Regions from separate parts of the Deinococcus detaillensis genome, predicted to be linked through region 1. Evidence: riboswitches for the same ligand, from Rfam matches in the RefSeq annotation. Region 1 holds a riboswitch; the other holds the start of a gene.

Region 1 (8,173 bases):
TTGAAAGCGGACTTTGGCCCGCGCCCCGAACAGTCCCCGAGCCATCTCGGCCACCGTGCCCTTGAGGTCGCTCATCTTGATGCCGTCGCCCACCACTAGGCCTTCGAGTTGGTGAAACATGGCCTCGTGGGTGGCGTCGGTGGCCTCGTAACGGTAGACCTTACCGCGTGCCACGATCTTGAGGGGCGGCGTGTGATCCACCATGTAGCGAATCTGCATCGGGGAGGTGTGGGTCCTGAGTAGTCTGCCGTCTTCTAGCCAGAAGGTGTCCTGGAGGTCGCGGGCCGGGTGATACCAGGGCACGTTGAGCGCCTCGAAGTTGTGGTGCTCGTCTTCCACTTCCGGCCCTTCCACCGTGTCGTAGCCCAGCCGGGTGAAAATCTCAATCAAATCGTCGTACACGCGGGTGATCGGATGCAGGCCGCCAGCGGGCAGATTCAAGCCCGGCAGGGTCACGTCAATCGCTTCCGAAGCCAAGCGGGCGTCCAGCGCGGCGCGTTTCAGCACCGTCTCGCGCTCGGTCAGGGCGCTGTCTAAGGCGGCCCGCACTGCGTTGATCTCGGCCCCGCGTGCCTTGCGCTCGTCGGGCGGCAGCTTGCCGAGGCTGCCGAGTTCCTTGGTGACGAGGCCGGACTTGCCCACGTATTTGGTCTTGACCTGTTGCAGCGCCTCGACGTCAGCGGCGGCGGCAATTTCTTGCAGTGCTTGTTCTTGCATACTTCTCCTCGTTCGGTCTGGGTGCGGCACAAAAAAAGCCCCGCCTGCAATGACATACAAGCGGGACAACGGGCGCTGGACTTTAAGCAGTCAGCGCGGCCCCGCGTTGCATAAACGGCGAAAGTGTACCGGCGCGGGGCGACATCTGCTTAGCCTAGCCGCTGAGTTGGTACGGGTCAAGGTGTAGGGCGAGCGGCGGTGTAGACTGAGGGCAGTGAGCGCAGGGGAAGCCCGGTGACGGCCTGTTTGGCCCATTCCGGCACTGTCGCGCAGCGGTAAGGAAGCCGAACACGCGTGAGCACGGCCTTCCGAGTCCGAATGCCTGCCTCGCCGCAGCGGCCCGCGCAGGGCTGACTGATGCAGCTAACCCCTCGCGGAAAGGGAAACGCTCGGCCTGTAGCAAACATACGGCTGGACGCTTATTTCCGCCCCCGATATCACTTCGGTGGGGCGGCTTTTCGGTTGGGGAGGAGGACTCCTCATGAACAAAGTGTTCTTTCTCAGTTCCGCGCTGCTTGGCGCTGCCCACGCCACTTCTTACCCGCTGACCCTCACCGACGATCTGGGCCGCAAAGTCACGCTGAAGGCTGAGCCGATGCGGATCGTCAGCTTTTTGCCCAGCGATTCTGAAACGCTGTGCGCCATCGGCGGCTGCGGCAAATTGGTGGGCGTCGACGAATACAGCGACTTTCCCGCCCAAGTCACCAAGTTGCCCAAAGTCGGCAATTTGTACCAGCCCAACATCGAAGCGGTGGTGGCCCTCCGGCCCGACATCGTGATCGTCAGCAAATACGGCGACCTGATTCAGCCGCTGACCAATGCCGGAATCACTGTAGTGGCGGTCAATCCTGAAACCTATGAAGAAGTGTTTTCCAAAACAATAATCCTGGGCAAAATAATCAACCGGGAAGCGCAGGCCAAAGCGCTGGTCATTCAGATGCGCCGCGACATCGCCAAAGTTGAAATCTTAACCAAGAACGCCGTTAAAAAGCCGACCGCTTATTACGAAATTGACCCCACGCCCTACACGGTTGGCCCCAACTCCTTTATCGGCGTGCTGCTGACCAAAGCGGGGGCCATCAATATCATTCCGGCCAGCTTGGGCGACTTTCCCAAGATCAGCCCTGAATTGGTGGTCAAGTCGGCCCCGCAGTTTATTTTTGGAATGAACCTCGCTGCCGCTAAAGCCCGCCCCGGCTGGAACACCATTCCCGCCGTCAAGCTGGGCCGTGTGGTGGAAGACAAAGCGCTCGATCAGCTCCTTTCCCGTCCGGGGCCACGTTTGCCGCAGGCGCTGGCAGGGCTGGCCAAAGTGGTGCATCCTGAACTGTTCAAGTAAGGTCGGGACGGGTGCAGAGCCGCAGGAGAGGGAGTGAAGTGAGCGCAGCGATTACAGTTTCTCGTCGTCTGGCGCTCATCTCTCTCCCCACCCTGCTGCTGCTCGCCGCCGCCCTCGTGACTGCCCTGCTGGCTGTCGGCCTCGGCAGCGTCCCTATCTCGCCCGCCGAAACCCTGCAGGCCATCAGGCATGGGCTGAGCGGAGCCGAACTGAGTGGCAACGACGTGATCGTTTGGCAACTGAGATTGCCGCGTGTGGCGCTGGGCTTTTTGGTGGGCGCGGCATTGGCTGTGAGCGGCGGGGCCTTTCAAGCCGTTTTCCGCAACCCGTTGGCCGACCCCTACCTGATGGGCGTGGCAAGTGGCGCGGGGCTGGGCGCGACGCTGGTGATCGCGCTGGGGCTGACGACCTTGTGGCTGCCGCTGTTTGCCCTCTCGGGGGCGCTGCTGAGCGTCTTTATCGCGCTGGCGATTGCCCGCGAAGGTGGCCGCTTGCCGCCCGCCCGCTTAATTCTGGCTGGCGTGGTGGTGGGCAGCATCCTCACGGCCTTCACCACTTACTTGCTGCTGCAAAGCGAAGACCGCATCCGTCAGGTCTTTGCCTTCACGCTGGGCAATCTGGCCTTCGCGGGCTGGCCGCAGGTGGGCCGCCTGCTGCCCTACGTGCTGATCGGTGGCGGGGTGCTGCTGCTGCTGTCCAAAGCCCTCAACACCTTGCAACTCGGAGACCTGACGGCCCGCAGTTTGGGCTTGCCGGTCGAGCGCCTGCGTCTGCTGGTCATCATCGCCGCGAGCCTCTGCACGGCGGGAGCGGTCAGTTACGCGGGCATTATCGGCTTCGTGGGATTGGTCACGCCCCATCTGGTGCGGCGGCTGTGGGGCGCGGACTACCGGGTGCTGCTGCCTGTTTCGGCAGTGGCGGGCGGCACCCTGCTGGTCTTGTCGGACTTGCTGGCCCGCACCCTGACCCGCCCCGCCGAGTTGCCGGTGGGTGTGGTCACGACTTTGCTGGGCGGCCCGTTTTTCCTTTATCTGCTTAGGCGGCAAAAAACATAATGCTGGAAGCACTCAACCTCTCGGTCAAGGCAGGCGATCTGCTGGCGGTGAAGCAAGTCAGCGCCGCTTTTGAACGCGGGCTCTTCTCGGCCATCATCGGGCCAAACGGAGCGGGCAAGTCCACGCTGATGCGGGCGCTGGCGGGCCTGACGCCGGTGCAGAGCGGCGAAGTCCAGTATCAGGGCCGCGCTTTGCCGGACTACTCGCGCCGTGAACGTGCCCGCTCGCTGGCGTATTTGGCCCAAACGGAAGCGCTGCCCACCGAAACCAAAGTGCGCGACGTGGTGGCGCTGGGGCGCGGAGCGGGCGAGTGGTTGTGGGGACTGTTTCCGCACCATCCGCTGTCTTTGGGCAGTCTCAGCTTGGATGATGAACAGGCCATCGACCGCGCCATGCAGCGCACCGACACCGCCCACTTTGCCGATAGAGCGGTGGCCGAATTGTCGGGCGGCGAGCAGCAGCGCGTGTCATTGGCCCGCGCTCTGGCTGCCAATCCACAGTTCTTGCTGCTGGACGAACCGACCAACCACCTCGATCTGGCCTACGCGCTGAACTTGATCGAAACGCTGCGGCAAGAAGCGGGGAGCGGCCTGGGCGTGGTGGCGGTGCTGCACGACCTCAACTTGGCCGCCCGCGCCGATCACCTGCTGCTGCTGCATCAAGGGCGAGTGGTGGCGCAGGGCAGCGCCGAAAGCGTGCTGACGCCCCAGCATTTGGCAGCGGTCTACGGCGTGCAGGTAGACGTGATTCGGCACGGAGGGCGCTTGGTGGTGGTGCCGGAGGGCTAAGCTGGAGAGATGCATTTTCTGTGTGTTTCGGGTTGGCACTGGGTGGCGATAGTCATCACGGCGGTGGTGCTGTCACTGAGTTCGGGGACGGCGGACTTTTTGAGGAAGTTGCCGATTGCTCTGGTCAGTGTGGCGGCGACGTTCGTGTTGCTCACGGCGCTGGGCCGGTGGTTGCTGCGTTTCGTCCCGGAAGGCCGGTTCAAGCGCTTCTTCGTGGAGTGGCTTTAAAACTCTTCTCGCCGCGCTGCTCTCCTGCGGTTCGAGCGCGTCTAGTATGACTCAGGCCTCCACGCCCTGCACCTTCCAGCGCTCCACGATCCGGCCCCCAAAGACATGCACCAACAAGCCCACGAACACCAACACGGCCCCCAGTACCTTGAGTGGCGGAAAGGTTTCTTGAAAATACAGAGCGCTGCTGACCATTCCGAACACCGGCACCAAGAGCGACAGCGGCGCGACGCGGCTGGCTCCGTGCTGCTGAATGAGCCAATTCCAAACACCGAAGCCCAGCACCGTGTTGAAGTACCCCATGAAGGCCACCGCCGCCCAAAAGCCGAGGCTGCTCTGCGTCAGCGTGTGACCTATGCTGGCCCAGCCGCTGGTCAGGCCGGTCATCAGGGTCAGGGGAACCGGCGGAATCAGCGCCGACCACACCACCAAGCTGAGCATATTGGCTTTGCCCGCCGACTTGACCAGCACGTTGCTGATGGCCCAGCCGAGAGCGGCGACCAAGACCAGAACCAAGCCAACGATGCTGGTGTGGTGATCGGCCAGCAAACCGATGACCGCCATGCCCGTAAAGGCCAGCGCTATCCCCGCGATCTGGTTGGCGGGCAGCCGCTCGCGCCACAAGAAAGCCGCCAGCATCGCTGTAAAAAAGGCCTGCATCTGCATCAGCAAACTCGCCAGTCCAGCGCTGAGGCCGAGCTGAATAGCCAAATATAGCAGACCGAACTGCATCACGCCCACCGCGAGGCCGTAGCCCAAAAAAGTTTGCCAACGCATCTGGGGACGCGGAATAAAAAAGATGGCAGGCAGCGCGGCGAGGGCAAACCGCAAGGCGGCCACCAGCAGCGGCGGCGCTTCACTGACGCTGAGTTTGATGACGACGAAATTGACACCCCAGATAAAAGTGATCATCAGGGCGAGCAGGAGGCTACGGAGCGGCATGGACTTACTCTAGCGCCGTCACTTTGTCACAAGTCAGGGCAACGGGGAGGGCGCGAACCTGTAAGCTCAGGAGCCTATGTCTGCCCCACGCTATTTTCCCACCACCGGCCACCTGCTGATCTGTCAGAACAGCAACTGCAAAGCTCGCGGCTCCGATCTCCTTTACCGCGCTGTCTGGAACGCGCTTGAGCAAGACAAGCTCGCCTACTACAAGGCGGGCGGCAGTGTCCGTCTGACCGAATCCGGCTGCCTGGGCGGCTGCAAATCCGGGCCGGTGATGACTTGTTACCACACGAGGAATGGCGTGATGGAAGAAGCTTGGTACGCGGCGGTGGATTTCCCGCTGGCCAAACAAGTGGCGCAGGCCATTCACGACGGAGCCGAACTGCCGACTGAGCGGCGTTACGGGCCTTGAGTGGGGCGCCGATGCCATGACTGAACGAGCCAGATTAAGCTGCCGAGCAGCAGGCCCACCAACGGCACGCGCAAGTCTGAGCGCTGCCCACCAGAATAAAAGCTGTCAACCAAGAGCAAAAGCCCTGTCCAGATGACCATGAAGGCCAAATATTTCCACATGAACTGAAAATCCAACGGAGAGCGTTGTTCTGGGTGTTCTTGCTCCCAGCGCCAACGCGCTACTAGAATAAGGCCGGAGACGAGCCACAAACCCAGAAAGCCCCACCGCATGAGCGGATTCTTGGCTTCGAGTGTCATCTGCGCTCCTAGATAAAGCCAGAAGATCACGTTGAGTCCAGCCCGTCCGTACCGCCCACCGGGAAGCTGCCGCTCCGAGCTTTTGAGTGTTTCGGCGGCCACGCTGGGCATCCAAGCGGCTTTGGGTGAGGGTTGTTTGGAATCGGGATCCATATCACCTCCGAGTATGCACCGGGCGCTCAAAAAGTTGCGTGTTCGGTAGCTTTGCCCGCCGATTTCACTTCACTGTGATAACCGCGCTTGAGCTTAGAGGTCTACATTGGAGGAACCATGTCTCACCCCAGCGCCCACCCTCAGCCGCACGCCGCCGAAGCCCCCGGACGCCCCGGCCTCAAACCGTCTTGGACGAGCAGCGACAAAGACGCCGTGACCGGCGCACTCGGCGGCGGACGGGTGCGGGCCGCTGTCGGCTACGGCGTGGTCAATGAAGTTTACTGGCCGTCAAGCGGTGAGCCGCAAGTCCGCGATTTGACCTTTATCGTCAAGACCGCTGACGGCTGGGTGGACATCAAGCGTGACTGCATCTACAGCCTGACGCCCCACGAAGACGGCCCGCTGATCAGCATTGAACACCGCCTGGCACGTGACCCCGCCTTCAGCCTCAAGCTGGAAATCATGCCGTCGGTAGAAAACGACTCGCTGCTGATCCGCTATGAGTTGAGCGGCGGCACGCTCTACGCGCTGCTGGCTCCGCACTTGGCCGACTCCGGCGAAGACAACACCGCTTGGATAGAAGGCGGCGTGCTGTACGCTCAGCAAGGTGACGCTTCTCTGGCCTTTTTGGCCGATGGTGATTTCGGCAAAACCAGCGCCGGATTTGTGGGCGTCAGCGACGGTTGGCAAGACTTTAACCAGAACGGCGAAATGACCTGGCAATACGGCAAAGCCGAACACGGCAACGTGGCGCTGATGGCCGAACTGACTCAGCCGCGCGGCACGCTGGCGCTGGCCTTTGCTCATCACGCGGCGGGCGCGGCCATTCACGCCCGTAGCAGTCTCCAGCGCCCCTACGCCTTGCAGCGGGAAGAATTTTTGGCGACTTGGCAAACCTGGACTTCGCGCCTGAGGCTGCCGAGCGCGGGCGACGCCGAAACAGCCCGCGCCCGCCTGAGCGCCCAAGTCATTCGGGTGCACGAAGGCAGCGATTTTTCCGGCGCGATTGTGGCCAGCCTCAGCGTGCCGTTCGGGCAGGCCCACAGCAGTTTGGGCGGCTACCATCTGGTGTGGCCCCGCGACATGGTCGAGGCCGCCACCGCACTGTTGGCCGTTGGGCAGGTCAACGACGCGGTTCGCAGCCTCAATTATCTGCTGGCCGCGCAGTCGCCGGATGGACACTGGCCGCAAAATCTGTATCCCAACGGTGAGCCGTACTGGTCGGGCGATCAGCTCGACGAAACCGCCTTCGTGCTGATCTTGATGGCCAAGCTGCGTGACCTCGAACAAGACGACAACTTCACCCGCAGCGCTTTGGAGTGGGCGGCGCAAAGGGCAGCCGGGTATCTGGCGCGGCACGGCCCAGTCAGTCAGGAAGACCGCTGGGAGGAAAACAGCGGCGTCAGCGCCTACACCCTGGCCATCATGATCGCCGGATTGGTGGCGGCAGTGCCTTGGCTGAGCGCCGAGGAAGCCCAAACCGCTCTGGCCATCGCCGACGACTGGAACGCCCGTTTGGAAGGCTGGTGTTACGTGAGCGGGGACGACGCCCCCCTGGCCGCCAAGTACGGCGTGGACGGCTACTACATCCGCATCGCGCCGCAGGCCGCCGAGCACCCCGGCCAGCAAGACGTAACTATTGCCAACACCGCCAATATCACCGTCAAAGCGGGCGAGTTGGTCAGCTTGGATTTCGGGTATCTGGTCAGGATGGGCATGAGAAACGCCGCCGATCCGCGCATTCAAAACAGCCTCAAAGTGGTGGACGGCGAACTGCGCTGTGAGACGCCCAGCGGCCCGCTGTATTACCGCTATCAGCACGACGGCTATGGCAACACTGCTGACGGCGGCCCCTTTTTGGGCCAGAACGACGGTATTGGGCGGCCCTGGCCCTTACTCACTGGTGAGCGCGGGCATCTGGCGGTGTTGTCCGGTGGATCGGCGGATGAGTATTTGGCGGCCATGATGAAGTCCAGCGGCGACGGCGGCCTTTTTCCTGAGCAAGTCTGGGACACCGCTCCCGTCAAGCTGTTTGAGCCCGGCAAACCGGCGGGCAGCGCCATGCCGCTGGTGTGGGCGCACGCCGAGTTCATCAAGCTCTTGTGGGCGCGGCAGCACCAGCAGCCTTACGAAGCGCTGGACGCCGTGCGAGACCGCTACCTGGTCGCCACTCCCGCGCCCAAAGTCACGTTTTGGACGACCAACGCGCCGGTCTTTGAGCTGACTGCAAATCTGGA
Region 2 (8,173 bases), on a different contig from region 1:
GCTGGCGTCACCGCCTGCGGAAAGGCGCTGACGCCCTCGGCGGCCACGCCGTGATCGCCCGCCGCCACCATCACTGCCACGCCGCGCGGGTGCGGTTTGGGGGTTCCAAAAACGCCCGCCAGCCGCACTGAAATTTCTTCGAGCTGGCCCAGTGCGCCGGGCGGCTTGGTGAGCTGAGCCTGCCGCTCACGGGCGGCCTGCATGGCCAGTTGGTCGGCGGGAGTAACGCTGCTGAGCAAATCGGCAAGGTGATCAGACAAGTTCATGGTGTTTCCTCGCTTCATTTCAGGCGCAGGGGCAAGCCGCTGACCAACAGGTGCGCTTCATCGGCGGCGGCGGCGAAGCGCTGATTGGCCCAGCCCAGCAGATCGCGGTAGCGGCGGGCCAGCGCGTTGTCTGGGACGATGCCCAGCCCTACTTCGTTGCTGACCACGATCAGGGTGGCGGTGTTGCGTCTGAGCAAGTCGTCCACCCGCGCCAGCACCTCACCGTCTTCCAGCTCGGCCAGCATCAGGTTGCTGACCCACAAGCTCAAGCAGTCCAGCAAAACGGTGGGCGTGTGTGCTGCTTGCAGGGCCGTCACCACGTCCAGCGGCTCCTCAAGGGTGATCCACTCGGCGGGGCGGTCACTTTGGTGGCGCTCGATTCGTGCCCGCATTTCGCCGTCAAACGCCTGCGCGGTGGCGAGGTAGGTCACGGCGTGGCCGCTCAAATGCAGGGCCTGCCGCTCGGCGAAGCTGCTCTTGCCGCTTCTGGCTCCGCCCGTGATGTAGATGAGCTTGCCCGCCTTGGTCAATTTAGAGTCTGTCAAGGTTGAGTCCTTCCAGCCACCACGCGCCGCCCGCCCGCCTCAGGTGGGTCACGCGGGCGTGGTGAATGCGGGCCGCACTGAAACCGAGTGTCAGGCGCAGGGCGGCCAAAATGAATCCGGCGTGGGTGAAAGCCAGGGTTGTTTCGCCGGGTAGGGCGTCGAGCCAGGTCTGCACCCGTGCGTGAAAAGCTCGCCCGGTTTCGCCGCTGGGCGGGCCACTTTCCGAAGTGGGGTCGCTCAGCGCGTCGATCCAGCAGCGCGGCTGAGTGCCGTAACGGGTTTCCAATTCACTCCAAGTGTGTCCGGCCATCTCACCAAAGTCGGCTTCCAGCAAAGCGGGAGAGCGCTCAGGCTTATCTAGGCCTGCCAAAGTTGCTGTTTGCAAGCAGCGCCGCGCTGGACTGCTCCAGACCTGTGCGCTCCCATGCAGATGCAGAGCGCGGGCCTGCCGTTCCCCTTCTGGCGTCAGGGCGGCGTCGTCCTGTCTGCCGGGATAACGGCCTTCGGCGTTGCGGGGCGTCTGGGCGTGGCGAATCAGGTACAAATCGAAGGTCATTTCGGCCAGCCTGCCAGCGTGACCAGCACAGTCAGGGCGCTGAGTTCAGCCACCTCGATGCACGCGCCGTACACGTCGCCGTTGATGCCGCCGCCCAGCCGCCGCGCTGCAAAGGCGGCCACCCCCAGCGCCGAGAGCAGCGCCGCCGCAAATCCTGCCCAAGCCTGCGGAAAAAACAGCGCGGGCAAGGCCACCAAGCATGCCACCGGCCACCAGCCTTCCCGCGAGCGAGCGCCCAGCGACTCGGCCCTTGCCGCCGGGTAAAGGTTCATGGGAGCCAGCACCGCCAGCCGCGCCGACACCGCCGCGATCAAGAGGGGCCAAGCGTTCGGCAGCGCCTGAAGCAGCGAAAAGCGGATCAGCAGAGCGATCACCCCCGTCGCCAGCCCGAAGGCCCCCACATGCACGTCGCCCAGAATTCTGAGCCGCTCGGCGGGCGACTTCATGGCAAACAGGGCGTCGGCGGCGTCCACCAGCCCGTCAAAGTGCAGCATGCCGGTCAGGGCCAACCAAGCCGCCACCGCCAGCGCCGCGCCGACTCCCGGTGGGAGGTGCAGCCACTGACAGGCCGCCCACACCAGCGCCGCCCCGCCGCCCACCGCGTAGCCCGCCAGCGGGTAAAAGCCGCTGGCCCGCGCAAATTCGCCTTCCCCCACCTCACGCACGTGCGGCAGCGGCAAGGTGGTCAAAAAGGTCAGGGCCAGGTGGGCCGGGCGTAGCAGGCGGCTCAGGCTGCTCACCACGCGTACCGAATCAAGTCTGTAAAAACCAAGCGTCAACCTCAACTCAGGCAACCGGAACCAAAAAAGCGCCCGGCGGGGGGCGCGTCAAAGTCGGAAAGTCGGGGATGCTGAGCCGGTAAAAGGCCGCAAGCCGTTTCCCTGCTCCTGACGCGGAAGCAAGTTCAGCAGATCATCAATAAGCTGTGCAGTGAGTAACCGGACTGAAACCGTGGCGCGACCGTGCTCGACAACCGTGCCGGACTGTGCTTGCCCGTTTACTGGGAGCATTTACCGGACTTCTCTCAAGCAGAGCGGGTCAGGTCAAGCGCTGATCCCAGCGGGAGTGTAGCACTCGGGGCGGCGTCCCTCGTTTTTGCGCGGCGTCCGCTAACCGCGCTGCCCAGTTCCGCGCGGCCCAGTTCTGCGCGGCCCAGTTCTGCTAAGCTGCCGGCACCTGAGGTTGGGGAAGTCCGGTGAAATTCCGGCGCTGTCGCGCAGCGGTAATCAGACTGAGTTCTGTAAGCCCGAATGCCTCTCAGGGAAGCCTCACACCAAGCGCCGTAAGGCCGCGTGTGGGGCACCTCTCGCCGTCAGAGGGCCAAGTTGTGCGTGCTGCTGGAGATCACCTCCGGCACGGCTCCGCGCTGGCCCCAGCCAGATCGGGCTTTTTTTTGCTGTGCTCCCGCTCTGGCTGCTCTCGCCCACGCACACCGGAGCTTACCCATGCGTCACCCCGCCACTTTCGTTTTGTTTGCCCTGCTGTCCAGCGCCGCCGCCACCACCTACCCGCTGACCGTCACCGATGATCTGGGCCGCTCCGTGACTTTGAAAAGTAAGCCGCTCAGAATCGTGGCGATGCTGCCCTCGCACACCGAGACACTTTTTGCCATTGGCGCGGGCGATCAGCTGGTCGGCGCGGACAAGTACAGCACCTACCCCGACGCCGCCAACAAACTTCCCAAAGTCGGCAGCGGCTACCAGCCCAACATCGAAGCGATCTTGGCGCTCAAGCCCGATCTGGTGCTGGCCGACGAATCGGCAGGGTCGCGCCTGACCGAGAAGCTGGCGGCGGCGGGTCTGACCGTCTACGGCGGCACGGCCCAGACCTACAACGAAGTTTTTGAAAAAATCGCAGTGCTGGGCAAGCTGACCGACCACGAAACCGGAGCGGTCAAGCTGATCACCAAGATGCGCTCGGAACTCAATACCCTCAGCGCCAGCGTCGTCAAATTGCCCAAGGTCAGCACTTACTACGAAGTCGATCCTGCGCCGTATTCAGTCGGCCCCAATTCGTTTATCGGCGTGCTGATCGCCAAAGCCGGCGGCCAGACGATTATTCCTTCCAGCTTAGGCGACTTTCCCAAAATTGCCCCCGAACTCATCGTCAAAAGTAATCCGCAGGTGATGGTCGGCTTGACGCTGGATGAAGCCAAGAACCGGCCCGGCTGGAACACCCTGAGCGCCGTGAAAGCGGGCCGCGTCTTCAAGGTCACGCCCGAGCAAAACGACGCGCTGTCGCGTCCGGGGCCGCGCCTGCCCGACGCCCTGAGAACGTTGATCCAACTGATTCACCCGGAGGCGCTGAAATGACTTCGGGCGACGAAGCGACCCGGCAGCGCCGCGAGGCCGCCATGCAGGAATTGCAGGAAGCCAACGACAGCCACATTAAGCAGGAAGGCATCAGCAAGGGTCGGCGGGGGCTGATCATCGTCAACACCGGCAACGGCAAGGGCAAAACCACCGCCGCGCTGGGCCTGATGATGCGGGCGCACGGGCGCGGCCTCAAGACACGGCTGTTTCAGTTTCTCAAGCACGAGAATGCCAAGTTCGGCGAGCACCGCACCCTCGACGCGCTGGGCTTGCCGTATGAAGGACTGGGCGACGGTTTTACCTGGCGTTCGCGCAACTTGGAGAACTCCGCTGAGATGGCCGCGCACGGCTGGGAACTGGCTAGGGCCGCCATCGAAGCGGGCGAATACGATTTGATCGTGCTCGACGAGTTCACCTATCCGCTCAAATACGGCTGGGTCAGTTGGCCGGAGGTGGAAGCCACCCTGAAAGCCCGCAGTCCGCTGATGCACGTGGTGATTACCGGGCGCGGCGCTCTGCCCGAACTGATCGAGCTGGCCGATACCGTCAGCGAGATTCAGCCGGTCAAGCACGCCTACAGCGCCGGAATTGGAGCGCAGATCGGGGTGGAATACTGAGGCGAGCCGTGCTGCTGGCTCTCGCGCTGGACGCCTGGGGTGAGCCGCCCGCCCACTTTCATCCGGTGGTCTGGATGGGAAATTACCTCAAGTGGGCGCGGCAGCAGTGGCGGGGTCAAACGCCTTTCCTCCAACTGGCGGAGGGCACGCTGACCTGGACGCTGGGGGCGGTCATCAGCGCGGCGGCGGGGCAGCAAGCGCGGCGGTTGCCGTGGTGGGCACAGGGCGTACTGCTCAAGCCCTTGCTCGCCCGCCGAGCGCTCTTCGACGCCGTCAGAGCAGTCCATAGCGCTCTGGCCCATGACGACTTGCCTGAAGCGCGGCGCTTGCTTTCGTGGCACCTGGTCAGCCGCGACACCGCCGAGCTGAGCGCCTGCGAAGTGGCGGGCGCGGCGATTGAAAGTTTGGCCGAGAACCTTTCCGACAGCCTAATCGCGCCGCTGCTGGCTTACCGGGTGGGAGGGCTGCGGCTGGCCGCCCTCTACCGCTACGCCAACACCGCCGACGCCATGTGGGGCTACCGCACGCCCGAGTTGGAATGGGTGGGCAAACCGGCGGCCCGAACCGACGACCTGCTCAACCTCGCGCCCAGCCGCCTGACAGCCCTGTGCGCCTTGGTGGTGGCTGGGCAGCCAAAAGCTTGGCGAGTCTGGTGGCAAGATCGCTATGTCACCACCAGCCCCAACGCGGGGCATCCGATGAGCGCTTTTGCGGGAGCGCTGGGCATCAGATTAGACAAACGCGGCGTCTACACCCTCAACCCGGCGGGCCGCTCGCCCTGCGCCGCCGACTTGCCGAGGGCGCTGCAACTGGCGGAGCGCACCTTTGGTCTGGCGCTGTTGGTGCTGCTCGTCAAAAGGAAAAGTCGTGCCTGAGCTCCTTCCACGTGTTCCACACGGCGGGCCGGGCGCTGAGCCGTTCAGGGGTCTAGATTTCAGCGTCAATGCCAACCCGTATGGCCCTAGTCCTGTTCTCTTGAAGGCGCTCCTTGACGCCGACCACACCCATTACCCCGATCCCACCTACTTTGAGACGAGACGTAAGCTGGCCGACTGGCACGGCGTCAACCCTGAAAACGTGGCGGTTTCGGTGGGCGCGTCCGATTTGCTGCACCGCCTTGCCCGCGCTTTTTTGCCGGTTGGCGGCACGCTGCTGAGCCTTCACGCCCCGTTTGGTGAGCTGGCCCGCGCCGCTCAGCTGCAAGGCAACCGGATCGAGGTCATATCTGATCTGCCCACCGATTTACCTCCAAACACCGCTTTGGTCTACGTGGGTTATCCGCACAATCCGACGGGGCAAGCGCCGACGCCCGACCAGCTCAGCCAGCTCTCCGAGCAGTGCGCGGCTTCCGGCGCTTTGTTGATCGTGGACGAAGCCTACGCCGCCTTCGCGGGCTTGCCCGACCCGCCGAGGCATCCCCACCTGATCCGGTTGCTGTCGCCGGGCAAAGCGCATGGCCTGGTGGGAGCGCGGCCCGCCTACGCGCTGGCAGCGGCTCAGCTGATCCGCGCCCTCGACAACCTGGCTCCGGCTTGGCACGTTCCGGCGAGCACGGCGGCGGTGCTGGCGAGTTTGCCCGAAGCGCAGGCGTTTTTGGCCCAGACGTTGCCACAAGTTCGGCGTCACGCGGAGGATTTGGCCGAGCGGCTCGGCTTGTTTGGGGCAGTTCAGCACCTCGGCACACCTTACTTGCTGCTTAAAGTCGGAAACGCTCAGCAGGTCAGCGCCGCCTTGCTCTCCTCTGACATCAAAGTTAGGGACTGCGCCAGCTACGACTTGCCGCAGTGGATTCGGGTGTCGGCCCGCTTGCCGGGCGAGAATGCCGCGCTGATTGAGGTTATAAGGAGTTTGTATGGGTAAGGCCATCATGATTCAGGGCTGCACCAGCAACGCCGGAAAAAGTTATCTGTGCGCCGCGCTGTGCCGCATTTTGTCGAATGAGGGTCTAAAAGTGGCTCCTTTCAAAGCCCAGAACATGAGCAACAACGCGGGCGTGACCCCGGACGGCCTGGAAATGGGCCGCGCTCAACTGGTGCAGGCGCGGGCAGCGCGGGTCACGCCCGACGTGCGAATGAATCCGGTGCTGCTCAAACCCGAAGCCGACACCCGCTCGCAGGTGGTGCTGCTGGGCAAGGCCAATCCCGAACTCACCGCGCTGGGCTGGCGGGAGCGCAAGCCGCATTTGTGGCCGCACGTGCAGAGCGCCCTGCACAGCCTCATGGCCGAGTACGACGTGGTGGTGATCGAGGGTGCGGGCAGCCCCGCCGAGGTCAATCTGCGAAGCGCCGACATCGTGAACATGCGGGTGGCGCTGGAAGTCGGGGCGCGTGTTTTGCTGGCCTGCGATATAGACCGGGGCGGCGCGTTTGCCCACCTGCTTGGCACCTGGCATTGCCTGAGCGCCGATGAGCGGCAGTTGCTGGGGGGCTTTTTGCTCAACCGTTTTCGCGGTGACGCCCGCCTGCTCTCCCCCGCGCCCGAGTGGCTGGAGCAGCAGACTGGTATTCCTACCCTCGGCGTCATCCCGATGCTGGATATTCCGCTGCCGGAAGAAGACGGGGTGGTGTCACGAGAACCCTCAGGTTTGTCGGAAGGTTTTGTAGCGGTGGCCCGCTTGCCGCGCATTTCTAACCTAGACGAATTCGCGCCGCTGGGCGAGCTGCTGCGCTGGGTGACCTCGCCCACCGAGCTAGAGGGAGCGCGGGCCGTTATTTTGCCCGGCAGTAAAAGCACCGCCGCTGATTTGGCCTGGCTGCGTTCCAGCGGTCTGGCCGCCGAAGTGGTGCGGCAAGCGCAGCGGGGCGTGCCGGTGCTGGGCATCTGCGGCGGCCTACAAATGCTGGGTGAGCGCCTGAACGACCCGCACGGCGTAGACGGCCCGCCGGAAAGCTCAGGGCTGGGGCTCCTCCACTTGGACACCGAATTTGCCCCCGCCAAAACCACCCGTCTGACCACATTCACCGACTCAGAAACGGGCCTCAAACTGGAAGGCTACGAAATTCATCACGGCCACACCCGCGTGGGCGGCGCGGTGGACGAACTCGCTCCCGAGCTGCTGTGGCGCAGCGGCAATGTGCGCGGCACTTACCTTCATGGCCTACTGGAAAATCCGGCGTACCTGGAGCGCTTCTTGGGTTGGGCCGGTTTGCCGCTGCCGGAGAGCTTGGACACTCTGGACGCCCGCTTGGACGCCATTGCCGAGCGGGTCAAAGCCAGTCTGGACTGGGAGCGGGTGCGGGCTTTGTGGTAAAGAACCTCGGCTGCTGGGAAAGGCGTTCTATACGTCACTGTCGTTGCTGAGCTTTGGCCCGATGTCGGGCACCGGCTGGCCCGGCTTCCATTCCACGACTACGCCGTCGTCGGGGTTGTGCGGCGCTTTGATGAACACTGCCCGCCAGGGCACCTCACCCTCGTTGACGAGGTAGTGCATCTCCATCGGGTCGCAGCGGTGGTAATCGCCCGGCCCCAGTTCTACCCGCAGCCCATTGGTCCACATCACCGCGTTTCCTTCCAGGGTGTAAAACGACTCCTCGGTGCGCTCGTGGTAATGGTTGGGAAAATCTTGACCAGGCGGCAACACCACCACGCCGAAATCGGTGCGCGGGCCACGCGAGAGGTAGCCGGGGCCGTAGGTGTCGTAGCGTAGGGGCGTCTCATCAATTTTGGCTTTGTGCATATCGTTCTCCTTCAGAGTCCTGGAGCTTTCCACAGCGAAGTGGTAATGCCCTGATCCACCAAACTCCGCTGAGCAGCGTAGGCAATTTGCCAGCGGCCGGTTAGCTCAGCGTACAGCGCCCCGAGCGCCCGATTTGGCTGGTAGGTGCGCTCCCAACTCACCAGCGCCTCGCCGCCCTCGGCCAGCGAGGCGTAGACGCCC

What was found. Region 1 has a riboswitch for cobalamin ahead of FNU79_RS12635 (ABC transporter substrate-binding protein). Riboswitches for the same ligand answer to the same signal wherever they lie in the genome.
Region 2: linked by a shared signal. The riboswitch ahead of FNU79_RS16965 (ABC transporter substrate-binding protein) and the one ahead of FNU79_RS12635 (ABC transporter substrate-binding protein) in region 1 are both predicted to bind cobalamin.

What each region holds. Positions count from the first base shown of each region.
Region 1 covers NZ_VKDB01000014.1:76,210-84,382, reverse strand. Annotated here, with positions in the region: gene pheS (phenylalanine--tRNA ligase subunit alpha) at 1-717, opposite strand, end outside; cobalamin riboswitch at 880-1,061, shown strand; gene FNU79_RS12635 (ABC transporter substrate-binding protein) at 1,199-2,056, shown strand; gene FNU79_RS12630 (FecCD family ABC transporter permease) at 2,095-3,111, shown strand; gene FNU79_RS12625 (ABC transporter ATP-binding protein) at 3,111-3,899, shown strand; gene FNU79_RS12620 (hypothetical protein) at 3,909-4,127, shown strand; gene FNU79_RS12615 (EamA family transporter) at 4,179-5,069, opposite strand; gene FNU79_RS12610 (NAD(P)H-dependent oxidoreductase subunit E) at 5,146-5,484, shown strand; gene FNU79_RS12605 (hypothetical protein) at 5,472-5,783, opposite strand; gene FNU79_RS12600 (glycoside hydrolase family 15 protein) at 6,054-8,173, shown strand, end outside.
Region 2 covers NZ_VKDB01000032.1:8,257-16,429, reverse strand. Annotated here, with positions in the region: gene cobT (nicotinate-nucleotide--dimethylbenzimidazole phosphoribosyltransferase) at 1-266, opposite strand, end outside; gene cobU (bifunctional adenosylcobinamide kinase/adenosylcobinamide-phosphate guanylyltransferase) at 281-811, opposite strand; gene FNU79_RS16975 (histidine phosphatase family protein) at 798-1,367, opposite strand; gene FNU79_RS16970 (adenosylcobinamide-GDP ribazoletransferase) at 1,364-2,110, opposite strand; cobalamin riboswitch at 2,505-2,643, shown strand; gene FNU79_RS16965 (ABC transporter substrate-binding protein) at 2,813-3,679, shown strand; gene cobO (cob(I)yrinic acid a,c-diamide adenosyltransferase) at 3,676-4,296, shown strand; gene cbiB (adenosylcobinamide-phosphate synthase CbiB) at 4,305-5,171, shown strand; gene FNU79_RS16950 (pyridoxal phosphate-dependent aminotransferase) at 5,164-6,156, shown strand; gene FNU79_RS16945 (cobyric acid synthase) at 6,149-7,546, shown strand; gene FNU79_RS16940 (cupin domain-containing protein) at 7,574-7,972, opposite strand; gene lsrK (autoinducer-2 kinase) at 7,984-8,173, opposite strand, start outside.